Regions from separate parts of the Enterobacter sp. 3U4 genome, predicted to be linked through region 1. Evidence: predicted binding sites of a transcription regulator. Region 1 holds the regulator's gene; the other holds the start of a gene.
What was found. The regulator LexA, encoded in region 1, represses DNA repair genes until DNA is damaged. The targets are predictions, from matches to a motif close to TNCTGTATGTACATACAGNA.

Region 1 (5,889 bases):
GGAAGGCGTGGAAGATATTATGCATACGCTGGCGGCGAAAATGGGTTTTGCCCTGCGTCATAACGTGATTGAGGCGCACGGGCTCTGTTCCGCGTGCGTGGAAGTGGAAGCCTGCCGTCATCAGGACGCCTGTCAGCACGACCACTCTATTCTGGTGAAGAAAAAGCCGCGTTAACGGCAAAAGAAAAGGCGGCCTTGAGCCGCCCTGTGGGTTATTCAGCGTTACCAGCGGTAGTCGTTACGGGTTTCCCAGTCTTTGACTTCGTTTTCCGCCTGATCTTTCGCGTAGCCGTAACGTTCCTGAATTTTACCGACAAGCTGATCGCGTTTACCTTCAATGACGGTCATATCGTCATCGGTCAGCTTACCCCACTTTTCTTTCGCTTTACCTTTGAACTGCTTCCAGTTGCCGCCGATTTCATCTTTATTCATCATCGTGTCCTCTTAGTTAAGCGTCGGGTCGTAACGTCCGTTACGTTCTTTTCTGCTGGACGTGATAATTATTGTAGTTAAGGATTCGGCAGTTGATTTCATATTCGGAATCTTTAACCGTCACGATATATCGTGACGTGAAGAGAACCAGGTATCGTTTTGCCAGTGGCGGTGCCAGATAAAAGCCAGCGATATCCCTCGCAGCGAGAGGAAAACGGCCAGGGCCAGCCACAAGCCGTGATTACCCAGCCAGGGAAGCGTTAGCAGCGTCAGGCCAAACCCTGCCGCTGCGACCGCCATGCTGTTGCGCATTTCAGCCCCGCGCGTCGCACCAATAAACATGCCGTCCAGCAGATAACACCAGACGCCGACCACCGGTAAGACGACTTGCCAGATGAGATAGTGGCTCGCCAGCTCGCGCAGCGCAGGAAGAGACGTAAGCAATGCAACGATCTGCTCACCAAAGCAGGCGTAAACCAGGCCGAACGCCAGCGCCACCAGCCCAGACTGACGGCAGGCTGCCCGCCAGACGTCCCGAAGCTGCCCGCTTTCGCGCGCGCCGTACGCCTGTCCGGAATGCGCTTCAACCGCATAGGCAAAACCGTCCAGCGCGTAGGCGGTAAAGGTCAGAAGCGTCATCAATACTGCATTGACCGCAACGATTTCTGGCCCCAGCCGAGCCCCGAAAACCGTCAGCGCGCCGAAGCAGAGCTGAAGCAGCAGCGAGCGCAGCATGATGTCACGATTGAGGGCCAGCAGCTTACGGATATTGCCGCGCCATGCGGTTTTGAGCTGCGCAAGGGAGATCCCGCGCATCGCCAGCACGCGCCAGACCATCCACAGACCAATGATAAAGGTTCCGTATTCGGCAATTGCCGTCGCCAGCGCCGCGCCCTGCACGTTCATATGCAGGCCCATTACCAGCCAGACATCCAGCACAATGTTGAGAAGGTTGCCTACCACCAGCAAAATCACTGGTGCACGGGCGTACTGCACGCCCAGTAGCCACCCGAGCAGAACCAGGTTAGCCAGCGAGGCGGGTGCGCTGAGCCAGCGGATTTCAAGGAAACGTCGCGCCTGCTCTAATACCGCCTCGCTGCCGCCAACAACATGGAGCGCAAGGTCGATCAGGGGAGTACGTAATAAAACGATTAACGCCCCCGCGCCAAGCGCGAGGATCAGCGGCTGCACCAGCGCGCGCGCCAGACGCAGCGGATCTTTTGCACCATAAGCCTGTGCCGTGAGCCCGGTGGTGCTCATGCGCAAAAAGAGCAGCAGCATAAACAGGAAGCTGGTTGCCGTCGCGCCAATCGCCACGCCGCCAAGATAAACAGGCGAATCAAGATGACCAATAACGGCAGTATCGACCAGACCCAGCAAGGGAACCGTAATATTGGAGAAGATCATCGGCAGAGCAAGACGCCACAATGCCTTATCGGATGCCGTCAGCAGTGACATGAAAAAATACCGGGAGTGGGGAATGAATCAGGCTACAGCGGTGCCATAGCCTGTCGGGAAGAGGTTACAGCCATTCACCGTTGCGGATCACCCCAACCGCCAGTCCTTCGATAGAGAAGTTCTGTTCGCGGAGATCGACCACAATGGGTGAAAACTCGCTGTTTTCAGGCAGCAACTGTACGCTGTTACCCTGTTTTTTCAGACGCTTAACCGTCACTTCGTCATCAATGCGCGCCACAACCACCTGGCCGTTTCGCACATCCTGCGTTTTGTGCACCGCAAGCAGATCGCCGTCAAGAATGCCGATGTCTTTCATCGACATACCGCTAACGCGCAGCAGGAAATCAGCGCTCGGTTTGAACATGCCAGGATCGACCTGGTAATGGCCTTCAATGTGCTGCTGAGCCAGTAAAGGCTCACCAGCAGCAACACGGCCTATCAGCGGAATGCCCGTCTCTTCTTCCACCAGCAGGCGGATGCCGCGTGACGCACCTGAAACAATCTCAATCACGCCTTTACGCGCCAGCGCTTTCAGGTGTTCTTCAGCAGCATTCGGAGAACGGAAGCCCAGACGCTGCGCGATTTCCGCACGCGTGGGTGGCATACCCGTCTGGCCGATATGATCCCGGATGAGATCAAACACCTCTTGTTGCCTGGTCGTTAACGCTTTCATTCCGCCCCCTGGGTGTATATACAGTTATGCTGTGAGTATATACAGTCAAAGGCGATTTTGGAACCAAAAACTGCACAAAAAACCAGGGACTTAATTATTCCTCGAGGCTCATCGGAAATGTGACCAAAGCAGCGTGACCCAGGTGATAACGGCAGTGATAATCGCCAGCAACACGGCAGCAGAGCCCATGTCTTTTGCGCGGCCAGAAAGCTCGTGGAAATCGGAACCAATGCGATCAACAACGGCTTCAATAGCGCTATTAAGAATTTCCACTATCATCACCAGAAGCACGGAACCGATAAGAAGTACGCGGGTAATAGCATCAACATCAAGGAAACAGGCGACGATCACCGCGATGATAGCGGCGACGCCCTCCTGGCGAAAGGCGGCTTCGTTGATCCACGCGGCACGGAAACCTTTCCATGAATAACCGGCGGCTTTGATGATACGCGTTAACCCAGTGGTATTATTGGCCATTAAAAGAACCTTTTATGAAAAAAAGCGTCAGTAACAGGAACTGTAGCGCGTTTCGCTACAGCCTGAAGTATGACGGGTAACAACAGAAATTTTGCGCGCTTTCTGTTATCCTTGCGCCGCAATTGCATTATTAACCAGAGGCTTTACATCGTTTATGTCCGGCTGGCCACGAATTTACTACAAATTACTTAATTTACCATTAAGCATCCTGGTAAAAAGCAAGTCTATCCCAGCAGAACCCGCGCTGGAATTGGGGCTCGATACGTCACGTCCCATTATGTACGTTTTGCCTTATAACTCGAAGGCTGACTTACTGACGCTTCGCGCCCAGTGTCTGGCGCATGATTTACCTGACCCGCTTGAACCGCTGGAAGTTGACGGTACATTGCTGCCGCGCTACGTGTTCATTCACGGTGGACCTCGCGTGTTTACCTATTACACGCCAAAAGAAGAGTCCATCAAGCTGTTCCACGACTATCTCGACCTGCACCGCAGCAATCCCGATCTGGATGTGCAGATGGTGCCGGTATCGGTGATGTTTGGTCGTCGTCCGGGCCGTGAAAAAGGTGAAGAGAATCCGCCGCTGCGCATGCTTAACGGCATCCAGAAGTTCTTCGCGGTCTCCTGGCTGGGACGCGACAGCTTCGTGCGTTTCTCCCCTTCCGTTTCGCTGCGTCGAATGGCGGACGAGCACGGCACGGACAAGATCATCGCGCAAAAACTGGCGCGCGTGGCGCGTATGCACTTCGCCCGTCAGCGCCTGGCTGCCGTAGGGCCGCGTCTCCCGGCGCGTCAGGATCTGTTCAACAAGCTGTTGGCATCCAAAGCGATTGCCCGCGCCGTTGAAGACGAAGCGCGCAGCAAGAAAATTTCGCATGAGAAAGCCCAGCAGAACGCCATTGCGCTGATGGAAGAGATTGCAGCGAACTTCTCCTACGAGATGATTCGCCTGTCCGATCGCATTCTCGGTTTTACCTGGAACCGCCTGTATCAGGGCATCAACGTTCATAACGCCGAGCGTGTACGCCAACTGGCGCATGATGGCCATGAGATTGTCTATGTTCCCTGCCACCGCAGCCACATGGACTACCTGCTCCTTTCCTACGTGCTCTATCACCAGGGGCTGGTACCGCCGCACATTGCTGCCGGTATCAACCTGAATTTCTGGCCAGCAGGTCCGATTTTCCGCCGCCTGGGCGCCTTCTTTATTCGTCGTACCTTCAAGGGCAACAAGCTCTACTCCACCGTGTTCCGCGAGTATCTGGGCGAGCTGTTTAGCCGCGGCTATTCCGTCGAGTACTTCGTTGAGGGCGGTCGTTCCCGTACCGGACGTCTGCTCGATCCGAAGACCGGCACGCTGTCGATGACCATCCAGGCGATGCTGCGCGGAGGAACCCGTCCCATCACGCTTGTGCCAATCTACATTGGCTATGAGCACGTGATGGAAGTGGGCACGTATGCCAAAGAGCTGCGCGGTGCGACCAAAGAGAAAGAGAGCCTGCCGCAGATGCTGCGCGGCCTGAGCAAGCTACGCAATCTCGGTCAGGGCTACGTGAACTTCGGCGAACCAATGCCGTTAATGACGTACCTGAACCATCACGTTCCCGAGTGGCGCGAATCCATCGATCCTATCGAGGCGATTCGCCCGGCCTGGCTGACGCCAACGGTCAACGGCATCGCGTCCGAGCTGATGGTGCGCATTAACAACGCCGGTGCGGCTAACGCCATGAACCTGTGCTGTACGGCTCTTCTGGCTTCGCGTCAGCGCTCGCTGACCCGTGAACAGCTCACGGAGCAGCTGGATTGCTATCTGGACATGATGCGCAACGTGCCGTATTCCGTTGATTCAACCGTGCCTTCTGCTACCGCCAGTGAGCTTATCGATCACGCGCTGCAGATGAACAAGTTTGAAGTCGAAAAGGACACGATCGGCGACATCATCATTCTGCCGCGCGAGCAGGCAGTTCTGATGACCTACTACCGCAACAACATCACCCATATGCTGATGCTGCCGTCGCTCATGGCGGCTATCATCACCCAGCATCGCCGTATCTCGCGTCAGGAACTATTGCGTCACGTTGAGACGCTCTATCCGATGCTGAAAGCGGAGCTGTTCCTGCGCTGGAGCAAAGATGAGCTGGCGGGCGAACTGGACAAACTGACGGAAGAGCTGCGTCGTCAGGGGTTGATCACCGTCTCAAACGACGAATTGCACATCAATCCGTCGCGTTCCCGTACCCTGCAACTGCTGGCGGCCGGTGCGCGCGAAACGCTGCAGCGCTACGCCATTACGTTCTGGCTGCTGAGTGCGAACCCGTCTATCAACCGCGGTACGCTTGAGAAAGAGAGCCGGACGCTGGCACAGCGCCTGTCCGTTCTGCACGGCATTAACGCCCCTGAATTCTTCGACAAAGCGGTCTTCAGTTCTCTGGTCCTGACGCTGCGTGACGAAGGTTTCATCAGCGATACGGGCGATGCCGAGCCGGAAGAGACGCTGAAGGTTTACCAGATGCTGGCTGAACTGATTACGTCGGATGTACGTTTGACGATTGAGAGCGCGACGCAGGGCGAGTGATGTGAAAAAGCCGGGTGGTGGTTTCACCTGACCCGGCCTGGTGTTCTGCATAATAAAAAGGCCCGGTAAGCGCTTACGCTACCGGGCCTTATTTTTAGCCTTGTTAAATCACCGCGTTTAGCTGAGCAGCGTAAAGGCAATCATCCCGACAATCGCACCCGTCGTGCCGAGGATGGTCTCCATCAGCGTCCAGGTTTTCAGGGTTTGCGCTTCGGTGGCGCCGGTAAATTTACCGAACAGCCAGAAGCCTGCGTCGTTAACGTGAGAGACCACA
Region 2 (5,889 bases), 630 kb from region 1:
GCGTATGACGCGCTCACCGGTCAGGTAAAACTCTTGCTGACGACCTATTTTGAAGGCGTGACGCCGAACCTGAACACTATTACCGCGCTGCCGGTGCAGGGCCTGCATGTAGACTTTGTACACGGTAAAGATGATGTGCTGGAGCTGCACAAGCGCCTGCCCGCAGACTGGCTGCTGTCCGCTGGCCTGATTAACGGTCGAAACGTCTGGCGTGCCGATCTCACCGAGAAATACGCACAAATAAAAGACATCGTCGGCAAACGTGAGCTATGGGTGGCCTCTTCCTGTTCCCTGCTGCACAGCCCGATCGATCTGAGCGTGGAGACCCGCCTGGATGCCGAGGTGAAAAGCTGGTTTGCCTTCGCCCTGCAAAAATGCGAAGAGCTGACGCTGCTGCGCGACGCGCTGAACAGCGGCGACACGGCGGCGATTACCGAATGGAGCGCCCCGATCCAGGCGCGTCGTCACTCGGCACGCGTGCACAATCCGGCGGTGGAAAAACGCCTGGCGGCCATCACCGCCCAGGACAGCCAGCGTAAGAGTCCGTATGAGGTGCGCGCCGAAGCGCAGCGTGCCCGCTTCAACCTGCCTGCGTGGCCGACCACTACCATTGGTTCCTTCCCGCAAACCACCGAAATCCGCGGCCTGCGTCTGGACTTCAAAAAGGGCAACCTGGATGCGAATCACTACCGCACCGGTATCGCCGAACACATCAAGCAGGCGATTATCGAGCAGGAGCGGCTGGGGCTGGACGTGCTGGTGCACGGTGAGGCCGAGCGTAACGACATGGTGGAATACTTCGGTGAGCACCTTGACGGCTTCGTCTTTACACAGAACGGCTGGGTGCAGAGCTACGGCTCCCGCTGCGTGAAGCCGCCGGTGGTGATCGGCGACGTCAGCCGTCCGGAAGCGATCACCGTGGAGTGGGCAAAATACGCGCAGTCCCTGACCGACAAGCCGGTAAAAGGCATGCTTACCGGTCCGGTGACGATTCTTTGCTGGTCCTTCCCGCGCGAAGACGTGACCCGTGAAACTATTGCGAAGCAAATCGCGCTGGCGCTGCGTGATGAAGTGGCGGATTTGGAAGCCGCAGGCATTGGTATTATTCAGATTGACGAACCGGCCCTGCGCGAAGGCTTGCCGCTGCGCCGTAGCGACTGGGATGCTTACCTGCAATGGGGCGTGGAGGCGTTCCGCATCAACGCCGCGGTGGCGAAGGACGACACCCAGATCCACACCCACATGTGTTACTGCGAATTTAACGACATCATGGATTCGATTGCCGCGCTGGACGCCGACGTAATCACCATCGAGACATCGCGCTCAGACATGGAGCTGCTGGAGTCGTTTGAAGAGTTCGACTACCCGAATGAAATCGGGCCGGGCGTGTACGACATTCACTCCCCGAACGTGCCGAGCGTGGAGTGGATTGAAGCCCTGTTGAAAAAAGCGGCCCAGCGCATTCCGGCGGAACGTCTGTGGGTGAACCCGGACTGCGGCCTGAAAACCCGCGGCTGGCCGGAGACGCGCGCCGCGCTCGCCAACATGGTAAAAGCGGCGCAGAATTTGCGTCAGGCGTAGGTGCTGGATGGCCCGGTAAGGCGTAGCCGCCACCGGGCTTTTTTGTTATTACGCTTTCTTACTGCCGTACTGGCTAAACCACCCCAGCATCCTCTGCCAGCCGTCTTTGGCCGATTCCGCGTGATAGCTCGGACGATAATCGGCGTTAAACGCATGCCCGGCATCCGGGTAGACCACAATCTCCGCCTTCGCATTTGCCGCACGGAGCGCATGGCGCATGGTCTCTACCGAATCCAGCGAAATACCGGTGTCCTGACCGCCGTAAAGCCCTAACACGGGGGCATTCAACTCGGTGGCGATATCAACCGGATGTTTCGGTGAATTCAGCGTTTTTTCACCTACCAGTTTTCCGTACCAGGCGACAGCGGCTTTGAGCTGCGGGTTATGCGCCGCATACAGCCAGCTAATGCGTCCGCCCCAGCAGAAACCGGTGACCAGCAGACGATGCGGATCCCCGCCGTTGCGCGCCGCCCAGCTCGCGACGTGGTCGAGATCGGCCAGCACCTGCGCGTCCGGGACTTTGCTGACCAGGTTGCTGAGCAAGGTGGGAATATCGCTGTAGTCGTTCGGATCGCCCTGACGGAAGTAGAGCTCTGGCGCAACGGCCAGATACCCTTCCAGCGCCAGCCGGCGGCAGAGGTCGCGAATGTGTTCGTGAACACCAAATATCTCCTGAATCACAATCACGATGGGCAGCGGGCCGTCTGCCGATTTTGGCCGGGCGTGATAAGCAGGCATATTCTCCCCCTGCGAGGGAATGGAGGTCTCGCCCGCGGTAATTGCCGCTTCTGGCGTCGACACGATGGTTGAAGCATGTGGGGCCGCAGCAGGTGCAAAACCGGTTTTTTCAGTCATGGCATTCTCCGTACCAATCAGTTAGCGCAAAGGTAAATATAGACACCAGGTTAACAACTCACAGTGCCTTAAACGGTCTATCTTTTGTGCAGCACCTGACGATATAACTTGTTAATGTGATGTAAATCACTTTTTGATGGAAAATCAATGCAATCATTTTCATTCATGGTGAGATGCGTCACGAAATTATGCTTACTGCTTCTGTAAAGTACCGTTTTACTTCTTCTGACTAACCGACCCACAGAGGAGTCACCTATGTCTAAGTCTGATGTTTTTCATCTCGGCCTCACTAAAAACGATTTACAAGGGGCTACGCTCGCTATCGTCCCTGGCGATCCTGAGCGTGTGGAAAAGATCGCCGCGCTGATGGATAAGCCGGTCAAGCTGGCTGCCCATCGTGAGTTCACCACCTGGCGCGCTGAGCTGGATGGCAAAGCGGTGATCGTGTGCTCTACCGGTATCGGTGGTCCGTCTACATCAATTGCTGTTGAAGAGCTGGCACAGCTGGGCATCCGTACTTTCCTGCGTATCGGCACCACTGGCGCTATCCAGCCGCACATTAACGTCGGCGACGTGCTGGTTACGACCGCATCTGTACGTCTGGACGGTGCAAGCCTGCACTTTGCACCGATGGAATTCCCGGCAGTGGCTGATTTCGAATGCACCACCGCGCTGGTTGAAGCCGCTAAATCCGTGGGCGCGACCACTCACGTGGGCGTAACCGCCTCTTCCGATACCTTCTACCCGGGCCAGGAGCGTTACGACACCTTCTCTGGCCGCGTAGTTAGCCGCTTCAAAGGCTCAATGGAAGAGTGGCAGTCGATGGGCGTAATGAACTATGAGATGGAATCCGCCACGCTGCTGACCATGTGCGCAAGCCAGGGTCTGCGTGCCGGTATGGTGGCGGGCGTAATCGTCAACCGTACCCAGCAGGAGATCCCGAACGCTGAAACCATGAAGCAGACCGAAAGCCATGCGGTGAAAATCGTGGTTGAAGCCGCGCGTCGCCTGATCTAGTCCTCTCCTTTCTAAATCAAAGGCCGACACGTTCGGCCTTTATATTTTGCGTAGCGCCTCGCAGGAAAACCCTTTCAAACTGGACGTTTATACAGCACAATTCTATTTTGTGCGGGTAATACGTTGATGCAGGGGGCATTGTGGATATCTCAATCCTGATTTATGCGGTGATTGCGCTGGCGGGCGTGGCGATAGGCTGGCTGATGTCCAGCTATCAGCATGCGCAGCAGAAGGCCGATCAGCTGGCTGAACGCGAAGAGATCGTCGCCGATTTAAGCGCGGCCAGGCAGCAGCTTGCACTGAGTGAACACTGGCGTGACGAGTGTGAACTGCTCAACAACGAGATGCGCAACCTGCGTGATATCAATACGTCGCTGGAAGCCGATCTCCGTGAAGTGACCACCCGCCTGGAATCCACTCAGCTGCATGCGGAAGATAAAATCCGCCAGATGATCAACAGCGAGCAGCGCCTCAGTGAACAGTTTGAAAACCTCGCGAACCGCATTTTTGAGCACAGCAACCGACGCGTTGACGAACAAAACCGCCAGAGCCTGAACAGCCTGCTAACGCCGCTGCGCGAGCAGCTGGACGGTTTTCGTCGTCAGGTGCAGGACAGTTTTGGTCAGGAAGCCCGTGAGCGGCATACCCTGGCGCATGAGATTCGCAATCTTCAGCAGCTAAATGCCCAGATGGCGCAGGAAGCGGTCAACCTGACCCGCGCGCTTAAAGGGGATAACAAAACCCAGGGCAACTGGGGAGAAGTAGTGTTGACCCGCGTACTGGAAGCCTCTGGTCTGCGGGAAGGGTATGAATACGAAACGCAGGTGAGTATCGAAAATGATGCCCGCTCCCGCATGCAGCCGGATGTGATTGTGCGGCTGCCGCAGGGTAAAGATGTGGTGATTGACGCCAAGATGACCCTGGTAGCGTATGAACGTTACTTCAACGCGGAGGATGACTACACCCGCGAATCGGCGCTGCAGGAGCACATTGCCTCCGTGCGCAATCATATTCGCCTGCTCGGCAGAAAAGACTACCAGCAGCTGCCGGGTCTGCGCTCGCTGGACTATGTCCTGATGTTTATCCCGGTAGAGCCCGCATTTCTGCTGGCCCTCGACAGGCAGCCTGAGCTTATCACCGAAGCGCTCAAAAATAACATTATGCTGGTCAGCCCCACCACGCTGCTGGTGGCCTTACGCACCATTGCGAACCTGTGGCGCTATGAGCACCAGAGCCGCAACGCGCAGCAGATTGCCGATCGTGCCAGCAAGCTGTACGACAAAATGCGCCTTTTCGTGGACGACATGTCATCAGTCGGGCAGAGCCTGGACCGCGCGCAGGATAACTACCGTCAGGCGATGAAAAAACTCGCCTCGGGACGTGGCAATCTGCTGGCGCAGGCTGAATCATTCCGCACCCTGGGAGTAGAAGTTAAACGCGAGATTAATCCGGAATTGGTTGAACAGGCCACCGCCCAGGACGACGAGTTTCGCCTGCGTGAAGGTGCTGACGAACAAAAGACAAACAGTGAAGACAACACGTTAGCGGCGGATTTATCACCAGACGAGACTCCGGCGCGTTTCTTTCGCGGTGGTTGAAACGTAGGGCAAACGCGCCCAATCTGTTACACTTCACGAACATTTTACTGATAAGCAGGCTCTAAGATGGCTGACGAATCACAAGACACAACGCACTTTGGCTTTCAGACTGTCGCCAAAGCGCAGAAAGCTGACATGGTGGCCCATGTATTTCATTCCGTGGCGGCGAAGTACGATGTGATGAATGACCTGATGTCGTTCGGCATTCATCGCTTGTGGAAGCGCTTCACCATTGACTGTAGTGGCGTACGTCGTGGACAAACGGTGCTGGATTTAGCCGGCGGTACGGGCGATTTAACCGCGAAATTCTCCCGTCTGGTGGGCGAAACCGGCCGCGTTGTTCTTGCCGATATTAATGACTCCATGCTGAAAATGGGACGCGAAAAGCTGCGTAACATCGGCGTGGTGGGGAATGTAGAATATGTGCAGGCAAATGCCGAAGCGCTGCCGTTCCCGGACAATACCTTTGACTGCATCACGATCTCCTTCGGTCTGCGTAACGTGACCGACAAAGAAAAAGCGCTGCGCTCCATGTACCGCGTGCTGAAACCGGGTGGACGTCTGCTGGTTCTGGAGTTCTCCAAACCGATTATTGAGCCGCTGAGCAAAGCTTACGACGCCTACTCCTTCCACGTGCTGCCGCGCATCGGTGAGCTGGTGGCTAACGACGCTGAAAGCTACCGCTATCTGGCTGAATCTATCCGTATGCACCCGGATCAGGACACATTAAAAGCCATGATGCAGGATGCAGAATTTGAAAATGTTGAATATTTCAACCTGACGGCGGGTGTCGTCGCGCTGCATCGCGGTTACAAATTCTGAGTGGAGGTGTCCCGTG

Region 2: a site for LexA is predicted at 3,531-3,550, ahead of rmuC (DNA recombination protein RmuC). Genes of this name have one in related genera too.

Annotation. Positions count from the first base shown of each region.
Region 1 covers NZ_CP136665.1:3,724,435-3,730,323, forward strand. The annotation lists gene zur (zinc uptake transcriptional repressor Zur) at 1-175, shown strand, start outside; gene RVY89_RS17775 (CsbD family protein) at 223-432, opposite strand; gene dinF (MATE family efflux transporter DinF) at 553-1,890, opposite strand; gene lexA (transcriptional repressor LexA) at 1,955-2,563, opposite strand; gene RVY89_RS17790 (diacylglycerol kinase) at 2,672-3,040, opposite strand; gene plsB (glycerol-3-phosphate 1-O-acyltransferase PlsB) at 3,195-5,615, shown strand; gene gntU (gluconate transporter) at 5,733-5,889, opposite strand, start outside.
Region 2 covers NZ_CP136665.1:4,349,904-4,355,792, forward strand. The annotation lists gene metE (5-methyltetrahydropteroyltriglutamate--homocysteine S-methyltransferase) at 1-1,581, shown strand, start outside; gene RVY89_RS20690 (dienelactone hydrolase family protein) at 1,630-2,436, opposite strand; gene udp (uridine phosphorylase) at 2,692-3,453, shown strand; gene rmuC (DNA recombination protein RmuC) at 3,594-5,051, shown strand; gene ubiE (bifunctional demethylmenaquinone methyltransferase/2-methoxy-6-polyprenyl-1,4-benzoquinol methylase UbiE) at 5,118-5,873, shown strand; gene ubiJ (ubiquinone biosynthesis protein UbiJ) at 5,887-5,889, shown strand, end outside.